Regions from separate parts of the Paraburkholderia sp. RL18-085-BIA-A genome, predicted to be linked through region 1. Evidence: riboswitches for the same ligand, from Rfam matches in the RefSeq annotation. Region 1 holds a riboswitch; each other region holds the start of a gene.

What was found. Region 1 has a riboswitch for cobalamin ahead of P0D89_RS03505 (CbtB domain-containing protein). Riboswitches for the same ligand answer to the same signal wherever they lie in the genome.
Region 2: another riboswitch for cobalamin. It lies ahead of P0D89_RS28250 (TonB-dependent receptor domain-containing protein); the one in region 1 lies ahead of P0D89_RS03505 (CbtB domain-containing protein).
Region 3: another riboswitch for cobalamin. It lies ahead of cobA (uroporphyrinogen-III C-methyltransferase); the one in region 1 lies ahead of P0D89_RS03505 (CbtB domain-containing protein).

The regions. Positions count from the first base shown of each region.
Region 1 covers NZ_JARESU010000003.1:218,530-224,831, reverse strand. Annotated here, with positions in the region: gene P0D89_RS03510 (CbtA family protein) at 469-1,209, opposite strand; gene P0D89_RS03505 (CbtB domain-containing protein) at 1,221-1,442, opposite strand; cobalamin riboswitch at 1,429-1,630, opposite strand; gene P0D89_RS03500 (histidine phosphatase family protein) at 1,690-2,304, shown strand; partial or broken gene P0D89_RS03495 (hypothetical protein) at 2,329-2,773, opposite strand; gene P0D89_RS03490 (ATPase domain-containing protein) at 3,063-4,580, shown strand; gene P0D89_RS03485 (ATP-binding protein) at 4,585-6,243, shown strand.
Region 2 covers NZ_JARESU010000051.1:24,651-30,952, forward strand. Annotated here, with positions in the region: gene P0D89_RS28240 (ABC transporter ATP-binding protein) at 1-366, opposite strand, end outside; gene P0D89_RS28245 (FecCD family ABC transporter permease) at 366-1,427, opposite strand; gene P0D89_RS28250 (TonB-dependent receptor domain-containing protein) at 1,455-3,416, opposite strand; cobalamin riboswitch at 3,509-3,769, opposite strand; gene P0D89_RS28255 (ATPase) at 3,978-4,334, shown strand; gene P0D89_RS28260 (cell division protein ZapA) at 4,331-4,645, shown strand; RNA gene ssrS (6S RNA) at 4,748-4,929, shown strand; gene P0D89_RS28270 (EVE domain-containing protein) at 5,063-5,521, shown strand; gene P0D89_RS28275 (SIMPL domain-containing protein) at 5,775-6,302, shown strand, end outside.
Region 3 covers NZ_JARESU010000158.1:4,651-10,952, reverse strand. Annotated here, with positions in the region: gene cobO (cob(I)yrinic acid a,c-diamide adenosyltransferase) at 1-534, opposite strand, end outside; gene P0D89_RS44905 (cobalamin biosynthesis protein) at 531-1,040, opposite strand; gene cobA (uroporphyrinogen-III C-methyltransferase) at 1,037-1,846, opposite strand; cobalamin riboswitch at 2,071-2,309, opposite strand; cobalamin riboswitch at 2,377-2,656, shown strand; gene cobW (cobalamin biosynthesis protein CobW) at 2,895-3,986, shown strand; gene cobN (cobaltochelatase subunit CobN) at 3,993-6,302, shown strand, end outside.

The DNA of each region.
Region 1 (6,302 bases):
TCGGCCGCCGCCCTTGACGATTAGCTACCTGTTTCTGGAAGACACCGGGGATATACACGCCCGCGCCGAGAGCTCGACACTCTCAGACCAGGCGCATTCATTCCAGCTCGATGGCGCGGCGTTTGATTCCTGAGGAACACCGTCAGAAGTTTCCCCGGATGCAACAAGAGCGCGTGCTTACGCTATTAGCCAAAGATTCACTACTAGAGCCTAGACTTCCGGAAGGTTGCCATGAACGTTTCACTTGCCATGGGTTCTGACAGAAGTTCTTATCCCAGCATCATCGACGTGTTCTACGCGCAGCGTATCGGGGTAATGGCCCAACGTTATCCCCAATTTTTGGGCACAAGCCTGTGGACAACCCTTCCACAACCCGCCCAAGTCCTTGATGCAAATACGATGTTGGGCTTTGCTCGCGCCGCCCAACCGCCTCCGCGGTTGCGCGGCCAAGCCAGCTTAAGACAAACCTCAAGCCGACTTCACCACCCGGCGCCCATTCGAATGCATGACAGCGCTCCGCTCGACCAGCGCGCCGAACAGCAGCCCGATCGTCGCCCACATGATCACCTGCATGCCGATCGCCGCGACGCGGAACTTCCACAGCAGCACCGCCGGGAAAGCCGCCGGCACTTCGTTGATGGCCGGCATCGACAACTGCACCGCCACGATAATCGCGACGAACACCACCCCCGCCACGATCGAGCCGTTCCATGCACCGAGCTTCATCACCGCGCGACGCCGCACCTTCAGCGAAAACATCATCGCGGCCAGCGAGATCGCGATCATCAGAAAGAACAGCCCGGTGCGCGTGCCAATCGTTTCAGGATCGCCGACCGAAGGTGGATTCGCCGGATACTTGATGTTCGGCACGATCACCAGCGCGATGAACGCGCCGAGCGCGAGCCATGCGGACAGCGCGCGCACACTCAGCGCCCCCGCCCGACCATACGCGTACGCGAACACCAGCGAGAACAAGCCGCCGAACGCCGCGCCGTAAGTCACCACGCCCGTCAGCAAGCCCAGGCCCGCTTGCGTTTCGCGGCTCACCAATTCGGGCTCGGGAGCCTCGCCTTTAGCGGCGTCGGCCTTCTCTTCGAATGAGATCGCCTGATCGACCTGCGGCTCGCCCATCAATCTGGCGAAGCCGAACGTGAGCAATCCCGCGGCGATGCCTGCGAGCATCCCGCGTACCAACAATTTACCAACCATATTCGACTCCGTTAGTGGCAGGGAAAGCCGAGCAGATGGCGGCCGTCGTGCACGAACTCATGCACGTACATGCCAGGCACCAGCGACGTGGCGCCCTGTTCCGCCCCAACGAAGTAAAGCGCGAGCAACAGCAGCAAACCGCCGAACACGACCCAGGGCAGCAACTCGCGCAGCGGAATCGGCGTGGGTTGAGCAACGGGCTGGGAAGCGGGATCGTAGACAGCTTCAGTCATGATGGACATCTCCTGGGGTAGCGCGCCCCGAAAGCAGATTGCAGAGGATTGGTGCGAAGTTCAGGTCTGGCTTTCGGCTCGAAGTGCCGATTACAGTGGCGCGACCGCGCCGGGCTCTCACCGGCTTCCGTGCTTCGCAGTCCCGCTATTCTACGCGCTAAACTTCGGCCTTCGTGAACGCAAAGGCACGCGAAGCCGGCGTGTCCATGCGATACGCACCGACGTGTCATCAATGGAAACGAACCGAATGGACGCGCGACTCTTACTGGTCAGCCACGCATCGACGGCCGCGCAGCGCGCCGGCCGCTTTCCCGCCGACGATCCGCTCGATGCCCGCGGCCTCGCGGAAGTTGAGGCCGCACGTGCGCGCGTCGCGCTTCCCGGCGACGCGGCGGTCTTCGCCAGCCCGGCCGCTTGCGCGCGCGAAACCGCGTTGGCGCTCGGCCTCGCCGCGATGATCGACGAGACTCTGGCGGATATGAACTACGGTAGCTGGCAAGGCCGGCGCCTCGCCGAGCTCGCCGTTGAGGCGCCAGAGGCGCTAGCCGCATGGACGCGCGATCCGGACGCGGCGCCGCACGGCGGCGAGTCGTTCAGTGAATTAGTGAAGCGCATGGGGATATGGCTCGACGCACGGCACGCTGCGATCAAGGACACGGCTAGCAACCCCTCGAAGCCGAACCATGCGTCCAACATCGTCGCCATCACGCATGCGCCGCTGCTGCGGGCAGCGGTCGTGCATGCGCTCGGGGCATCGCCGTCGGTGTTTCCGCGTATCGAGATCGGCCCCCTGTCGGTGATCGAATTGCGTCATTCACAACGCGGCTGGACATGGTGGCCGGCATCACCGGCCTCGATCTGATATGCACCGTGGCCGCCTCGCGCCTCACTTACCCGACACCACCAGCCGGCAACCTGTTCGACCCCGCGGGCGTCAGCGTGATGTCGGTGCGCCGGCCCTTCGCGCCTAGATAAAAATGCTGGCGGCCTGGCGGGTTCTGATCGTGCGTCGCGTCCGGCAAGCACGACGCGATGTCCGCCGCCACCGCCTCTAGCGCGTCCGCATTCGAACCGGCATCGTGATGCGGCGTCCACATGCATTGAAAGCTGCGATGGCTCGGAGAACATTGCGCGTCGTCGCCGTACGGTTGCGCGACGCCTTTGCCGTCGTCCGGGGTCAACGAGGCGAGGCCGTCCGGCGCGGCCGCCACGATCCGTTTGAGCGATGCGCACGGGCTGGGCGCATCGTCGGCATAGGCGGTGCGGGCCGGCGGCAGCGCGCCGAGCGTTGCAACGGCAAGTCCGGTGGCGAATAGTCGGGTTCTGTTCATATTGGGCGTGGCCCTTCGCAAGAAGCCAACGGGTTGGCATTGACACCAACCAGCGCAACCAGCGTGGTATGGCCGTGTCAGCACGCTCTGTGCCAAGGCATGGCCCCGCCGCCCACCGACGCCCGTCCCGTTCCTCCGCCCAAAGCACTGCGTCGACTCCACAGCGCTCCCACGCGTCATCCCCCGCATGAGCCCGCACACCTCAAACAACTCAATGGCACACAAATTGCGTTTGCGCCGTACCGGCTGAGCAATCGCCCGCCACTCAATTCGACCACAACGCTACACCATGCCAAACATACCTGCCGCAGACGCACCGAAGCGTCTGTCTTCCGGAATCGAAGGAATCGACCACATCCTGGGCGGCGGCCTCACGCCTCATCGGATGTACCTCGTGGAAGGCGCACCGGGTACAGGTAAAACCACCCTGGCCTTGCAATTCCTACTCAAGGGCGTTGAGGAAGGCCAGGTCGGCCTGTACATCACGCTGTCCGAAACTCGCGCCGAATTGCTGGCGGTCGGCGAGAGCCATGGCTGGGATGTGACCCGCTTCGCGATCCTCGAACTGCTCTCCGACGAAGGCCTCGACCCGCGATACGAGCAGTCCGTGCTGCATCCCGCCGAAGTCGAACTAGGCGAGACCGTGCGCGATGTGATCAAACAGGTTGACGACCTCAAACCCGCGCGCATCGTGCTCGACAGTCTCTCCGAGTTGCGCCTGCTGTCGCAGAACCCGTTGCGCTACCGGCGGCAGATTCTCGCGCTCAAACGCTATTTCGCGACCCGCGAATGCACGGTGTTGCTGCTCGACGACAACTCGTCGGCTCCCGGCGACGTGCAATTGCACAGCATCGCGCACGGCGTGATCAGCCTCGACAACATCACCCACGACTACGGCGGCAACCGGCGCCGCGCGCGCATCGCGAAGATGCGCGGCATCAAATTCCGCGAGGGCTTCCACGACTTCACGCTCGACACCGGCGGCATCCATGTGTATCCCCGTCTCGTCGCGGCCGAGCACCACACGCAATTCGACAAGGAAGTGGTCAGCACCGGCACGCCGGGTCTGAACGCCCTGCTCGGCGGCGGCCTGATCCCCGGCACCAATGCGCTGATGATCGGCCCGTCGGGCGTCGGCAAGACCACCACCGTGGTCTCGTGTCTGCTCGCGGCGCTCGCGCGAGGCGAGCGCTGTGTGTACTACGTGTTCGACGAAACGCTCACCACGCTGATGATCCGCTGCGCCACGCTCGGCATGCAACTCGCGCCGTACGTCGAGAGCGGTCTGCTGACGCTGCGCCAGATCGACCCGGCGGAAATCTCGCCGGGCGAATTCGCGAGCGACGTGCGCAACTCGGTCGAGAAGAAGGGCGCGCGCTATGTCGCGATCGACAGCCTGAACGCCTATCTCCAGGCGATGCCCGGCGAGCGCTACCTGCTGCTGCAAATGCACGAGCTGCTCGGCTATCTGAACCAGCAAGGCATCATCACGATGCTGGTGCTAGGCCAGCACGGCATCATCGGCGAAGTGCAGAACGATATCGACATCAGCTATCTGAGCGACGTCGTCGTGCTGTTCCGCTACTTCGAGCACCACGGCGAAGTGCTGACCGCGGTGACCGCCGTGAAGAGCCGGGCGAATGCCCACGAACGCTCGATCCGCCAGTTCCGTCTCGGCAGCGGCGGCGTGGAAGTGGGCGAAGCGCTGCGCGACTTCGAGGGCGTGCTGTCCGGCCTGCCGTCCTATCGCGGCAGCACCGCCCTGCTCGGCGCGACCGACCGCATCATCGCCACGCCCGGGCAGTAAGGTCATGGAGCAATGCGTCCTGATTCTCGCGCCGTTCGGCCGCGACGCCGATGTGATTGCCGAGGTCCTGCATAAGGACGAGCGCGCGTGCGTGGCGTTCCGCGACGCCGATGCGCTTTCCGCCGCGCTCGACGCCGGCGCGGGCGCTGCGCTGATCGCCGAGGAAGCGCTGGCCGGCGAGCATGCGTCGCGCCTGTTCGCATGGCTCGAAAAACAGCCGGCATGGTCCGACTTTCCGTTCATCCTCCTCGCGGCATCGCGCGTCGGGCAGCGCTCCGCCCGCGGGCTCGAAGTGCTCGAGCGGCTCGGCAACGTCGTCGTGCTCGAACGTCCGCTGAATTCGGAAACGCTGCGGCGCGCGGTGGCGTCGTCGCTGCGGGCGCGCGCGCGGCAGTACGAATCGCGCCGCCATCTCGCCGAACGGATCGAGGCGCAGGAAGCGCTGGTGCAGTTGAACGATTCGCTGGAAAGCCGCATCGCCGCACGCACGCATGAACTCGCGTCCGCGAACAACCGCCTGATGATGGAGATTCACGAGCGCGCCAAAGTGCAGGCGGTGCTGGTGCAATCGCAGAAGATGGAAGCGCTCGGGCAGCTCACCGGCGGCATCGCGCACGACTTCAACAATCTGCTGAACGTGATCATGGTCAACGCCGAGCTGATCGCGCGGGTCAGCGGCGACGAACGCATTCGCGGCATGGCCGCCACCGTCAAACGCGCGACCGAACGCGGCGCGAAACTGACGGGCCAGTTGCTGACCTTCTCGCGCAACAGCAACCTCGATCTGAAAGCGGTGGACGTGGTCGCGCTGCTGCAAGGCATGCGCGACATCATCACGGTGTCGCTCGGATCGAGCATCCGCTACACCAACGAGTTCGACCGCAACGAGATGTGGACGCATGCGGACGCCAACCAGCTGGAACTGGCCATCCTCAATCTCGCGATCAACGCGCGTGACGCGATGCCGGCCGGCGGCCAGCTCGGCATTCGCGTGAAGGAACGCGCGGCGCCCGATCAGTTGCTCAACGACGGGCATTACGTGGTGGTCGAAGTCGCCGACAGCGGTTCGGGGGTGCCGCCCGACGTCGTGTCACGCGTGTTCGATCCATTCTTCACCACCAAGCCGATCGGCAAGGGCACGGGACTCGGCCTGAGCCAGGTCTACGGCATCGCGACCCAGGCGGGCGGCACTGCGCGTCTCTTCAGCGAAGAAGGCGCGGGCACCACCGTGGAGATCTGGCTGCCGTTGCGCGAACGCGCGGTCCCGCAGACCGAGACGGCATCCAACGCCGAAGCGAACGCGGTCGGTGAAAAACGCGTCCTGGTGGTCGAAGACGACGGCGAGGTGCGGGCCATGCTGGTCGAGTCGCTGCGCATGCTCGGCTATACCGTGACCGAAGCAGCGGACGGACAAGCCGGCCTGAGCCGCTTGCAGGACGACAAACCCGACCTGCTGGTGGTCGACTTCGCGATGCCGGGCATGAACGGGATCGACGTCATCGCCGAGGCGCGCAAATTGCGCGAGGATTTGCCGGTGATTCTCGCGACCGGTTACGCGGACGTGGACATTTCCGGCTTGGCGGTGAAGCGCTGCACGATCCTGCGCAAACCGTTTCAGCTCGACGATCTGGCGCGAACCGTGCGGCTTGGGCTGGCGGCTTAACCGCTCCCGCGCTTCAGGCTCGCTTCGACTAACTCATGATGACCGGCCAGCCGGACCGC
Region 2 (6,302 bases), on a different contig from region 1:
AGTGCGCTCCCAGCCCCAGCCGCTCAGATGCGGAAACCGATTCAGCAGCACGATATCGAGCACGCTCGCGCTGAAGGCGTCGGGCGCGCTTTGCGGCATCAGCGCGCGGCGCTGCGCGAGCGGCAGCGCACGCCAGTCGGACACGCGCACGCCATCCAGTTCGACATGACCCGCCGCCGGCCGCAACAGACCCGCGAGCGTGGACAGCAGCGTGGTCTTGCCCGCGCCGTTCGGCCCGGCGACGCACCAGATCTCGCCCGCGTAGAAGGTGTGCGTGAACGCGTCGAGCAAGGTGCGCGCGCCGGCGCGCAAGGTCAGATGTTGCGCGCTGAGAGCAGGATGGGACACGGTGGCTGGTGATTGCATCATCGGCGCCTGCGCAACAGCATCCAGAGGAACACCGGCACGCCGACTATCGACGTGATCACGCCGACCGGCAATTGCGCCGGCGCGATCACGGTCCGCGCGATCAGGTCCGCGCCCATCACGGCGACGCCGCCGCCGAGCGCCGCGGCCGGCAGCAGCATGCGCTGATCGTTGCCGAACGCGAGCCGCAACATGTGCGGCACCACCAGGCCGACAAAGCCGATGGTACCTGCCGTCGTCACGGCAGCGGCCGCCGCGAGCGACGCCACCAGATACACGCGCAAGCGCAGCGACAGCACCGCGACGCCCAGCGCCTGCGCTGCTGCATCGCCACGCAGCAGCACATTCAGACGCGGCGCTGCCGGCACGATTGCCAGCAATGCAACGACGAGCGCGGCGAGCGCCGTCCACGGCATCGCGCCGCCGTTCAGATCGCCGGTCAGCCAGAACAGCATGCCGCGCAGACGGCTGTCGGGCGCGACGTTGAGCAGCAGCGTGATGAGCGCGCCCCACCCCGCCGCGATCACCGCGCCGGTCAGCAGCAAACGCGGCGACGTGTCCTGCGGCTCGCCGCGCCACAACTCGCGGCGCGCGAGGCCGAGCACCAGCAGGATCGACACGAAGGCGCCGGCAAATGCGCTGGCGTCGACGATCCACCACGCGCAGCCGGCGATCATCGCGACCAGCGCGAACGTCGCCGCACCGCCCGACACGCCCAGCACATAGGGTTCGGCGAGCGGGTTGCGCAACAGCACCTGCAACAACGCGCCGGCCAACGCGAGCAACGCGCCGCACGCGAAGCCCGCCACCGCGCGCGGCAAACGCAGCGTGCGCACGATCTCGCCGGCAAGATCGGACGATGCGGCCGACCCGGGCGGCAACACGTGCGACGGCAGCAGCGCCGCCAGCACGCGCCCAGGCGCGAGCGACACGCTGCCCAGCGCGAGCGACGCCATCAGCACGGCCAGCGCGATAACCGCGAGCGCGAGCCAGATCGCGGCCGCGCGCTTCGCGCTCATCACACGCAGGGTCGCGGGCAACGAGTCCGCATGATGGCTCATTCGCGCGACCTCAACACGGCGCAGCCATCACTGCTGTTGCCAACCAACCGTGACATACGCACCGCGTCCCGGCGAGTTATACGAGTAGGCCGTTTCATAGTCCTTGTTGAACAGATTCTGGATTTGCGCCACCACGTACCACGCTTTCGTGATGTTGTAGCGCGCCGACAGGTTCACGATGCCGTAGCCGCCCAGCTCGCCGCTGCTGTCCTCGCGCGGGCCGCTCACGATCCACTCGCCGCCGACGCGCCATCCCGCGATGCTGCGATTCACCGCCAGCGAACCGAAACGCCGCGCGCGCCGCAAGAGGTCGACATCGTTGTCGAGGTCGACGGGATTTTGCAGCGTCAGCGACGCGCGCACGTCCGTCTTGCCGACATGCCCGCTCCACGATCCTTCGAGCCCCTGCACCTTCGCATGGCCGACGTTTTCGGCCAGGTAGATGCCGGGCGTCACCTGCGCGTAGTCGATCAGATTCGAATAGCGTGTCTGGTATACGCTCACACGCATCACGCCGAGCGCGCTCGACGCGTACTGCAACGCCGCTTCGATCGAGTGGCTGCGCTCCGGCTGGATCGACGGATTGCCGCTGATCGGATAGTACAGATCGTCGAAGCTCGGCGCGCGAAACGAATCCGCGTAGCTTGCGGTTGCCTTCCAGTGCCCGGTGATGTCGAAACCGTAGCCGAGATAGTAACTGTTCGCCCCGCCGAAATCGGAATACTGATCGTGGCGCATGTTGGCCTGAATCTGGTTGCGCCCGAAGCGTCCCGTATAGCCGACGAAGGCCGAATCCACGTGACGGCCCGGCGCGGCGAACGTATCGGAGTCGAGGCTCTGGTCGAGATGCTCGTAGCCGACCTGCAGCTTCTGCTGCGCGGCGAACGCGAAATCGTTCTGCCACGTGTACTGGCGATTGTCGGTATCGAAGCGGCCGTTGTATACGCCGTTAGTGTTCGACACGCTGCGGTCGTCGCCTTCGGCGACGATGAAGCGCGTGGTCCACCAGTCGGTGAGTTTGCCGTTTGCGAACACCGACGCCTGGCGCACCTTGCTGTACAGGTTATTCAGATCGGTCGGCACGCCGTATGCGTTGTCGTAGCTGTCGTTGCCGTTCGACTGGAAGTAGTTGACGCCGGCGTCCCATCGGTCGTTGAACTGGTGACGCAACGAAGCCGAGATGCTCTCGTTCAGATAGCCGTTCGCGTTCGGATTGGCGTTGGGCGCCTGCTGTGGATCGAGCGACGAAAAGCCGTCGTCCTTCGTGCGCGCAAGCGAGATGCTGAAGGTCGTGCGGCCGTCTTTATCCAAGGCGCCGTTCATGCCCGCCTGCTGCGTCTGCGTGTGATAGCTGCCGTAGCCGACCGAAAAGTTGAAACGCGGCGGATGGTCGCCGCCCTCTTTCGTGAACACCTGGACCACGCCGCCGATTGCGCCCGACCCGTATAACGCGGACACGTTGCCGTTCACCACTTCGACGTGATCGATCTGGTCGAGCGGAATCTGCCCGAGTTGCGGCGCGCCGAGACTCACCGAATCGACCCGCACGCCGTCGATCAGCAACAGCGTTTGGGTTGACGACGCACCGCGCAAATAGACGCTCGCCGTCGATCCAGGGCCGCCTGTGCGCGAGATTTGCGCACCGGGTGCGAGTTGCAGCAAGCCGGGCAAGTCGGTGGCTGTGGTGTCGGCGATATCCTGCTGGTCGAATAGCGAGGTCTGCGGAATCGCATCCGCGAGCGCTTGCGGCCCGCGTTCCGCGGTTACCACGACTGGCGACAACACGATGGACGATGCATTCACGAAGTCGGCATCCGCGTCGTTTGCGGACGCGGACGAAGACGGCGTGACAGGTGCAGCCGGAGATGTGGACGCAGCAGCGGACGATTCGGAGGACGACTCAGCGGACGACGCAGCAGCCTGAGCATGCACGAGGAGCGGCAAGCCCGCAAAAGCGACCAATGTCGCGCGGGCGATGGGGCACAGCATGGGATGGCATTCCTGTGAATAGCGGGCGCGGCCCGCTTCCCCGCAGGCCGATGCATAACGAGGCAACCCACGCCATTAACATTTTTGCGGGGGGCGTACCTCTCCCTCTGGCCGGTATCCGGGCTGGCGACACATCGATCCCGCCTTCCCACGCGTAACGCGCAGTGGCACACTCGCATGTTGAACTTCGAACACGCGTCGGGATCGACTTGCATGACGAATGCGGTCGCTTACCGTTGCGGGGGCAGCGCAGTTTCGCGAGTTCAGTTCAGATGAACGGCGCGTTCTGCTTCCCGTTTAACTGCGCGCACTGTTGACAAGCGCGCGCGGGCACCAGAGTGCGCGCAGTTTATGAGCGGGCTCGAAATGCGTCAAGAAAGGTTAATCCACGCGCCATCTGTTTCTGTAAAGTGCAGGTTATTGTCCGATGGGCGAGTACTTTTTCATCATATGGTCGGCAAAAGCCTGCACAAAGCGATGTTGTTACGTCTCGAAACGAGACAATTGTCGGAACCTGCAATATTCCGCGCTAAAATGCGATGTCTTTAGAGGACGCAGCACATGCTCACCGAACTCGAATCACTCTCACAAAATATCGGCAAGCTGATTGCGATCAGCCAGCGCCATCATGAAGCGCGGCTCGCGCTCGAAGAGCAACTCGCCCAGTCGCGTGCCGAAGCGGAAACCACCCGTGCCGAACTTGCCCAGTTGCGCGAAGAGCGCGATGCACTGCAAGCGGAACGCGACACGCTGTCCGCCAAGATCGACGACGCTCAGGTGCGCCTGAATGCGATTCTCGAAAAACTGCCGCGCGCACGTGCGAGCAGCGAGCCGGATAACCAGCTCGATCTGCTCGAGCCCGCTCAGCACGCAGTCGAAGCGGAGAGCGACGTTACCCGCCACGGAGAAAACGCATGACCAGCAAGCAGATCGAAGTCTCGATTCTCGACGTGCCCTATCGTCTCGCGTGCTCGCCGGAAACGGAAGGCGCGCTGCTCGAAGCGGTCGCCCGCGTCGACGCCGAAATGTCGAAGATCCGCAATAACAGCAACGTGCGCGGCACGGATCGCATTGCTGTCATGGCTGCGCTGTCGCTGGCATCGGAACTGCTTAGGCTGCAATCCAGCGTTCGACACGGAGAAGCATTTCCCGCTGAAGAAATCCGGCGTACAATGCAGCAAATGAACGAACAACTGGGTACTGTGATCGAGCAGTACAGCATGCAGTAACTATCTGCCGGCCGGTCCCGAGATCGGCTGCGGATTCAAACGAAGTACGCGAGCAAGCCTCGGCAAACGTTTGAGTTCAATCGTTTAAGCTTCATCGGTTTAGCTTCCCTGCCTGGTTCGCCAAGGTCATATATTCCTTGAACCAATGCCATGTGCACGGTTGCGGAAATTTGTAGCACGGGTGTGCGCGTCACTCTGTCTGATGTACCCGAAGTGTTGCTAACTGCGACCAATTCTGAACCCCCGGTTCAGGATGCCGGCCTAGCGGCTAAGGCGGGGACCTTATCTGGAACGGCATCGGACTTCGGTCCGGTGCCGTTTTTCTTTGGGCGTCGGTTTTCCTGGGCGTCTCATTGGCGATTCATTAGGCTGCGATTTTCTTCCGCATCGTCTAACCTCTAACGTTCAATTCGATTCATGCGCTACTGGCTAATGAAGTCCGAACCGGACGAAGCAAGCATCGACCATCTTGCCAATGCACCGCATCGCACATTGCCGTGGACCGGCGTGCGCAATTATCAGGCGCGCAACTTCATGCGCGACGTGATGCAGGTCGGCGACGGCGTGCTGTTCTATCATTCGAGCTGTCCTGAACCCGGCATTGCGGGGCTGGCGGAAGTCTCGTCCACCGCTTATCCGGACCCGACCCAGTTCGACAAGAAGAGCCCGTACTACGACGCGAAGTCGTCGCAGGAAACACCGCGCTGGTTGCTAGTCGACGTGGTGTTCAAGAAGAAGATTCCGCTGATTCCGCTTGCCGCGCTGCGCGAGCATGAAGAATTGCGCGACATGCGCGTGCTCGCCAAAGGCAACCGACTGTCGATCACACCCGTGACCGAAGCCGAATGGCGCTTCATTACCAAGCGGCTCGTTTGACGTTCTACAACGTTGAACATTTTGGCGAGCGAGCCGTTACGGCTATCGGCTGGGGTGTCGCGAATGATCGCAGTGCGCGGCAATGAATCCACTAGCACCCGCAATCGTAGCAGCCGCAATGTCACGAGCGACGCCGCCTTAAAGGAACCCAGCCCGGATCGCACGCGCCTAACGAAGCGAACCGCAAACGTCGTGCCACGGCACGGTGTCCGCGTCCCTCGGGTACAACCCCGTTCAAGCAAGGAGTTCAGCCATGACGAAAACAACCGCACGGGCACTCGCACTCGCTCTCGCGTGCACCACGCCTGTCGCGCTCGCACTGACCCCGGCCATGGCGCGCGCGCAAGGCGTGATGCAGTCGCAACCCTCGGGCGTGCTGTCGCTGAACGCGCAGGCCAGCGCGGAAGTGCCGCAAGACGTCGTCAATATCACGCTGTTTTACGAGCAGGAAGCCAGCGACCCTTCCACGCTCACCGCCACGCTGAATCAGCGCGCCGATTCGGCGCTGCAGAAAGCGCGTGGCGTGAGCGGCGTGACGGCTCGCACGGGTTCGTTCTCGATCTTCCCGTCCACCGATCGCGACGGGCGCATCTCCGCGTGGCGCGGCCGCACGGAAGTCGTGCTCGAATCACGCGACTTCGGCGCGGCGTCGAAGCTCGCCGGCCAGATGGCCTCGATCATGCAGGTCGGCAACGTGCAGTTCTCGCTGTCGCCCGAAGCGCAGCGCGCCGCCGAACAGAAGCTCACCGGCGAAGCGATCAAATCGTTCCGCGACCAGGCT
Region 3 (6,302 bases), on a different contig from region 1:
GGTGACGAGGTCGGCGGCTTCGATCAACGCATCCGGTGCGTGACGGCCGGTCACCACCACGTGCAGCATCGGCGGGCGCGCGTTCAGCACCGACAGCACTTCGTCGAGCGGCAGGTATTCGTACTTCAGCACGGTGTTCAGCTCGTCGAGTATGACCATCTGGTACTCGCCGCTTTCGATCATCCGGCGCGCTTCGTTCCAGCCTTTGCGCGCGGTGGCCATGTCGGCATCGCGGTTCTGCGTGTTCCAGGTGTAGCCGTCGCCCATCGTGACGAAATCGCAGTTGGCGATCGCGCCGAGGAAGTCGCGCTCCGACGTATGCAGCGCGCCCTTGATGAACTGCACGACGCCCAGGCGCATGCCGTGGCCGAGCACGCGCACGGCCATGCCGAAAGCGGCGGTGGTCTTGCCTTTGCCGGTGCCGGTGTTGACGATCAGCAGGCCTTTTTCGACGGTGGCGCTGGCCTGCTTCTTCTCATGGCCTTCGCGCCGGCGCTCGGTCATGCGTTGATGCGATTCGGGATCGGTCTTCATCGAAGGTCCTGTTGGTGAGTGTCGATGTTGTCTGGCGATTGGTGGCCGGTGTGGGCGGCGGTCGTGGCGATCGCCACGGTGACGCCGGCGTGCAGCGTTTTGGGTACGAGGAGGCGAGCGCGAGCCGAGACGGGCGCGTCCGTTGCGGTCAGCGGAGTTCGCGTGTCGGATGCATCAGGCGTGGCATACGCGGCGCCCAGTTCGGCCGATGCGGCGAGCAACGCGCATGGTTCGCAGACCCCATCCACGCCGAGATGGTCGCGCACCACCGCCGATGGGTTTGCTACTGCCATCGCTGCGATCCGCTCACGGCTGAACAATTGCAGCATCAGTGAATGACGCGCGCAGAACGCGAGTAGACCTGCCTCGTCGGCTTTGGTATCGACCGAGGCGACTACGCTAATCTGATCGAATGCACGTGCGCCGAGCGCGGCGCGCACCGCCGCTTCGATCTGCTCGGCCGAACTGTGCAAGCGGCAACCAATGCCGACGCTCAGCGTTTTCATTGGCTGCCCGTTCCGTGCGTCTGGACGGGGGCTACCGCATCAGCGGCGTGAACCTCGACCCCATCAGCCTCTTCGGCGTGCGCCGCTGCCCGCGCCAGCGCGAGCGACGCCACGCCGCCGATCACCACGATCGCCGGCGAGCCGAGTCCGGCGCGCGCGACGGTGTCGGCAAATTCGCCGAGCCGCGCGAGCACGTGACGTTGCCCGGGGCGCGTCGCCGACTCGATCGCCGCGCACGGCGTGTCGCCGCCCATACCGGCCGCGAGCAACGCGCCGACGATCTCGGCGAGCCGCCGCATGCCCATGTAGATCACCAGCGTCATGCGCGTGGCGGCGAGCGCGGCCCAATCCGGCTCGCCGCTGCCCGCGCCGTGTCCGGTGACGAACACCACGCCCTGCGCGTAGTCGCGGTGCGTGACCGGAATGCCGATCGCCGCGGGCGCCGCGATCCCCGCCGTGACGCCGTTGATGACTTCCACCTCGATGCCCGCCGCGTGCAGCGCCTGCTGTTCCTCTCCGCCCCGGCCGAATACGAACGGATCGCCGCCTTTCAGCCGCGCGATACTGCGTCCGGCGCGCGCATGCTCGAGCATCTGCGCGACGATGCCGGCCTGCGGCGTCGACGGATGCCCGCCGCGTTTGCCGACGTAGACGACCAGCGCATCGGCGCGCGCGAATTGCAGCACGTCGGGATTCACCAGATCGTCGACCAGCACCACGTCGGCTTGCGCGAGCGCGCGGGTCGCCTTCAGCGTCATCAGTTCGACGTCGCCCGGGCCCGCGCCGATCAGCCACGCGCGCGTCATCGCGGCGTGCATGGCGCGCGCCATGGCGTGACTGACGGGAACAGGCAAAGTGCGAAGAAGCGCCGGACGGCGGATATCGAGGTCATGCGGTGCCACGGATTCGGGCTCGACGAGCAAGCGGCTTGCAATGCTTTCCCCGGGAAAACACCAGCCCACGCGCGACGTCGTGCATCAGCGCCTTCACATCCGTCCCTCGCGGATTCCGGCGGCCGGCGGCGTGACGTTCGCCGCCTCCGCGTCTGGCCGGTATCCGGGCTGGCGGCCTCATGCGCTTTGCCTTCCCGTCCGGTTCGTCGGACAGTGGCATTGAAAACGCATGCGCGGCGCAACAGAAATGAATCTGGCGTCGCAGGTCGCTTACCGTTGCGGGGACAGCACAGGTTGAGCGCATCTCGCGCGGCCTGTTTCCCGTTTAACTGCACACGCGAATGCATGTGCGGGCACCAAACGCGCGCATACGATAGCACATGGCGCCCCGCCCGATAAGCGCGCGAGGCGGGCGTTTCCTTGACGGCGCAAGGCTGCGGGCCTACACTCGCACGCACTTTGGTGCTCGTGTGCGCGCTCGTGCGCATGCAGTTAAACGGGAAACAGGGTGCCCGCCTGCTTTGGACCGGGCCAACCTGTGCTGCCCCCGCAACGGTAAGCGAAAAGCAGCGCCGGCTTCATCGCCAGGTGCCGCGGAGCCGGCTTCGATGTCCACGCGCAAGGCCGCGTCGGCATATCACCACTGGGCGAGAAATCACTCGCCCGGGAAGGGGAAGCGGCGCTTTCGCCAGCCCGGATACCGGCCAGAATACGCAGGACGCTCGTCGCGGGGATGCGACGGCACGTTCATGATCTCATTCCCACTTTCTGCGCGTTTTTCCGCGCTGTTACGCGTTTTTTAAGTTGTGGCGGCAACGCCGTCGTTCGTCCCCGTATGTCGTGTCGTGACGGTTCCGGCTTGCAGCGCGTGCGCCCCGCGCAGCTTCGCCGCGCCGCCTCATGCAGGCAAGCGGGCACACACGCCGGCACGCTGGCGCAACGCCTACGGATGGACCTCACGATGCAAACTCAAATGCGCAAGATCCCCGTCACCATCGTCACGGGCTTTCTCGGCAGCGGCAAGACCACGCTGCTGCGGCACATTCTTCAGCATGCGGGCGGCAAGCGCATCGCGGTGATCGTCAACGAATTCGGCGAACTCGGCATCGACGGGGAAATCCTCAAGGGTTGTGGGATCGGTTGCGACGAAAACGGCGTCGAGACCGAAGGCCAACTGTATGAACTCGCGAACGGCTGCCTGTGCTGCACCGTGCAGGAAGAGTTCTTCCCGGTGATGGAACGGCTCGTGGAGCGCCGCGAGCAGATCGATCATGTGCTGATCGAGACTTCCGGGCTCGCGCTGCCCAAGCCGCTGGTGCAGGCGTTCAACTGGCCGCAGATCAAGAACAGCTTCACCGTCGATGCAGTCGTGACGGTGGTCGACGGCCCCGCTTCCGCAAGCGGTCAGTTCGCCGACAACCCCGTTGCGGTGGATGCGCAGCGTAAGGCCGATCCGAATCTCGACCACGAGTCACCGCTGCACGAGTTGTTCGAAGATCAGTTGTCCGCGGCCGATCTGGTGATTCTGAACAAGACCGATCTGCTCGACGATGCGCAGCAAAGCGCGGTCGAAGCCGTGATTCGCGAAGAAATTCCGCCGCAGGTGAAGATCGTGCGCGCGCATATGGGGCAGCTCGATCTGCACACGCTTCTGGGTCTCGAAGCGGCCTCGGAAGAAACGATCCACCTGCGCCACGATCACCACGGTTCCGCCGACGACGCCGATCATCACCACGACGAATTCGATTCAGTGGTCGTGCATGCGAACGCGCCTTCGCGTGAAGCGGTGATCGCCGCGCTGCAAGGCCTTGTCGAAACGAACACGATTTACCGCGTCAAAGGTTTCGCGGCATTGCCGGGCGCGGCGATGAGGCTTGTGATTCAGGGCGTGGGGCGGCGCTTCGATAGTTACTTCGACCGGCGCTGGCTAGCTGGCGAAGGCACGCAAAGCCGCTTCGTGCTGATCGGCGAAGACCTCGATCGGGCCGCGCTGCAACGCGCGTTCGATACGGCGCTCGGCATGTGGTCGAGCGCCGAAGCACGCGAGGCGTAAGCGCTCATGCATCTGCTGCGCACCACGCCGGGCGGCTTTGTCGACGATACGCAAGGCGTGATCCGTATCGATCAGCAGCCCGCCGATATCGTGGTGCTGAGTTCCGCCGACACCACGCTGTCATTGCTCGCGAGCGTGTTCCCGCGGCTGGGCGAGGGCTGCCCCAGCGTGCGGCTCGCGAACGTCACGTATCTGCGGCAACCGGCCTCGGTTGACTTCTACGTCGAGGACGTGTTGCAGCACGCGCGCGTGGTGGTAGTCGATCACCTCGGCGGCGAAGCGTACTGGCCGTATGGCATTGAACAGGTCGTCGCGCTCGCGCAGCGCAAGCAGCAGACGCTCGCGATGTTTTCCGGCGACTTGCAGGAAGATCCGAACCTGCTCGCGCGCAGCACCGCCGACGCCGCGCTGTGTCATCAGCTGTGGCGCTATCTGCGCGAAGGCGGTCCGCAAAATGCCGAGGCGTTTCTGCGCTGTATCGCGCATCGCGCGTTCGGCTGGGGGCGCGAGCCTGCGCAGCCGCGCGCGTTGCCGGCCGCGTCGCTCTACCATCCCAAACACGATACGCCGACCATCGCCGACTGGCAGGCGCGCTGGCAGCCGGGTGCGCCCGTCGCGGCGATCCTGTTCTACAAGGCACATCTTCAGGCGGCCAACACAGCGGTGTTCGACGCGCTGATCGACGCGCTCGAATCGCAAGGTCTCAATCCTTTGCCGATCGCAATCACGTCGCTGAAGGACGCGGTGAGCCGTGAAATCGTGCAGACGCTGTGCGCGCAACACGAGGTCGCGCTGGTGCTGAACACGACCGCGTTCGCCGCGTCCGCGATCGACGACCCCGAGCCGCTCGCGCTCGCTGGCGACGCGCCGGTGTTCCAGGTGATCCTGAGCGGCGGCAATCGCGACGACTGGCTCAAGGACAACCACGGCCTCAACTCGCGCGATATCGCGATGCATATCGCGCTGCCGGAAGTGGACGGCCGCATCATCACGCGCGCGATCAGCTTCAAAGGGCTCGCCTATCGCTGTCCTCATACCCAGGTCGATGTGGTCCGTTATCAGCCGGACCTCGAGCGTGTGGGCTTTCTCGCGGAACTGAGCCGCCGCTGGTGCCGTCTGCGTTCGCTCCATAACGCGGACAAGAAGCTCGCGTTGATTCTGGCCAACTATCCGATGAGCGAAGGGCGCATCGGCAATGGCGTGGGGCTCGATACGCCGGCGTCGGTGGTCGGCATCCTGTCGATGCTGCGCGACGAGGGCTATCGTCTCGCGCAATTGCCCGCGGACGGCGACGCGCTGTTAAAGAAGCTCACCGAGGGCGTGACCAACGATCCGGTGGTCCGCGATCTGCGCCCCGCGCTGCAAAGCCTCGCGCTCGACGACTATCTGACGCACTTCAACGCATGGCCCGCCGCTGCGCGGCACGCATTGAACGCACGCTGGGGCGCGCCCGAGCAGGACCCGACGTTGCGCCGCGGCCGTTTCATGATCGCGGGCTGGCGCTGCGGGCAGGTGTTCGTCGGCATCCAGCCGTCGCGTTCGCGCGAGCAGGGCGATTACGCGAGCTATCACGACGCCGAGCTGGTGCCGCCGCATGCGTACCTCGCGTTCTATTTCTGGCTGCGTCACCAGTTCGGCATCGACGCGGTCGTTCATGTCGGCAAGCACGGCAATCTCGAATGGCTGCCCGGCAAGAGCGTCGCGTTGAGCGATGCGTGCTGGCCCGATCTGATTCTCGGGCCGATGCCGCATCTGTATCCGTTCATCGTCAACGATCCGGGCGAGGGCAGTCAGGCCAAACGCCGCGCACAGGCCGTCATCGTCGATCACCTGATGCCGCCGCTCACGCGCGCGGAAAGCTATGGGCCGTTGCAGGACCTCGAGCGCCAGGTCGACGAATACTATGAAGCGCTGATGGTCGATCCACGCCGCTCGAAGCTGTTGCGGCGCACGATTCTCGCGACCATCGTCAAGCACAAGCTGCACGAGGAGCTGAGCCTCGCCGCGCCGAACGGGCTAGACGACGAGGACACGCTGCTCACGCGCGTCGATGCATGGCTGTGCGAGTTGAAGGAAGCGCAGATTCGCGATGGCTTGCACACGTTCGGGCAGTCGCCCGGCGGGGTGCAGCGGCGCGACACGCTGCTGGCGTTGGGGCGTTTTCCGGTCGGCGATGGGCGAGGCGGCAAGGCCGGCTTGATCGACGCGCTGGCGCGCGATCTGCGCATGGACCATCTGTTCGATCCGTTGTCGGTGGACTGGTCGGCAGTGTGGGAAGGCCCGCGTCCCGAAGTGTTGCAGCAGGCGAGCGATGCG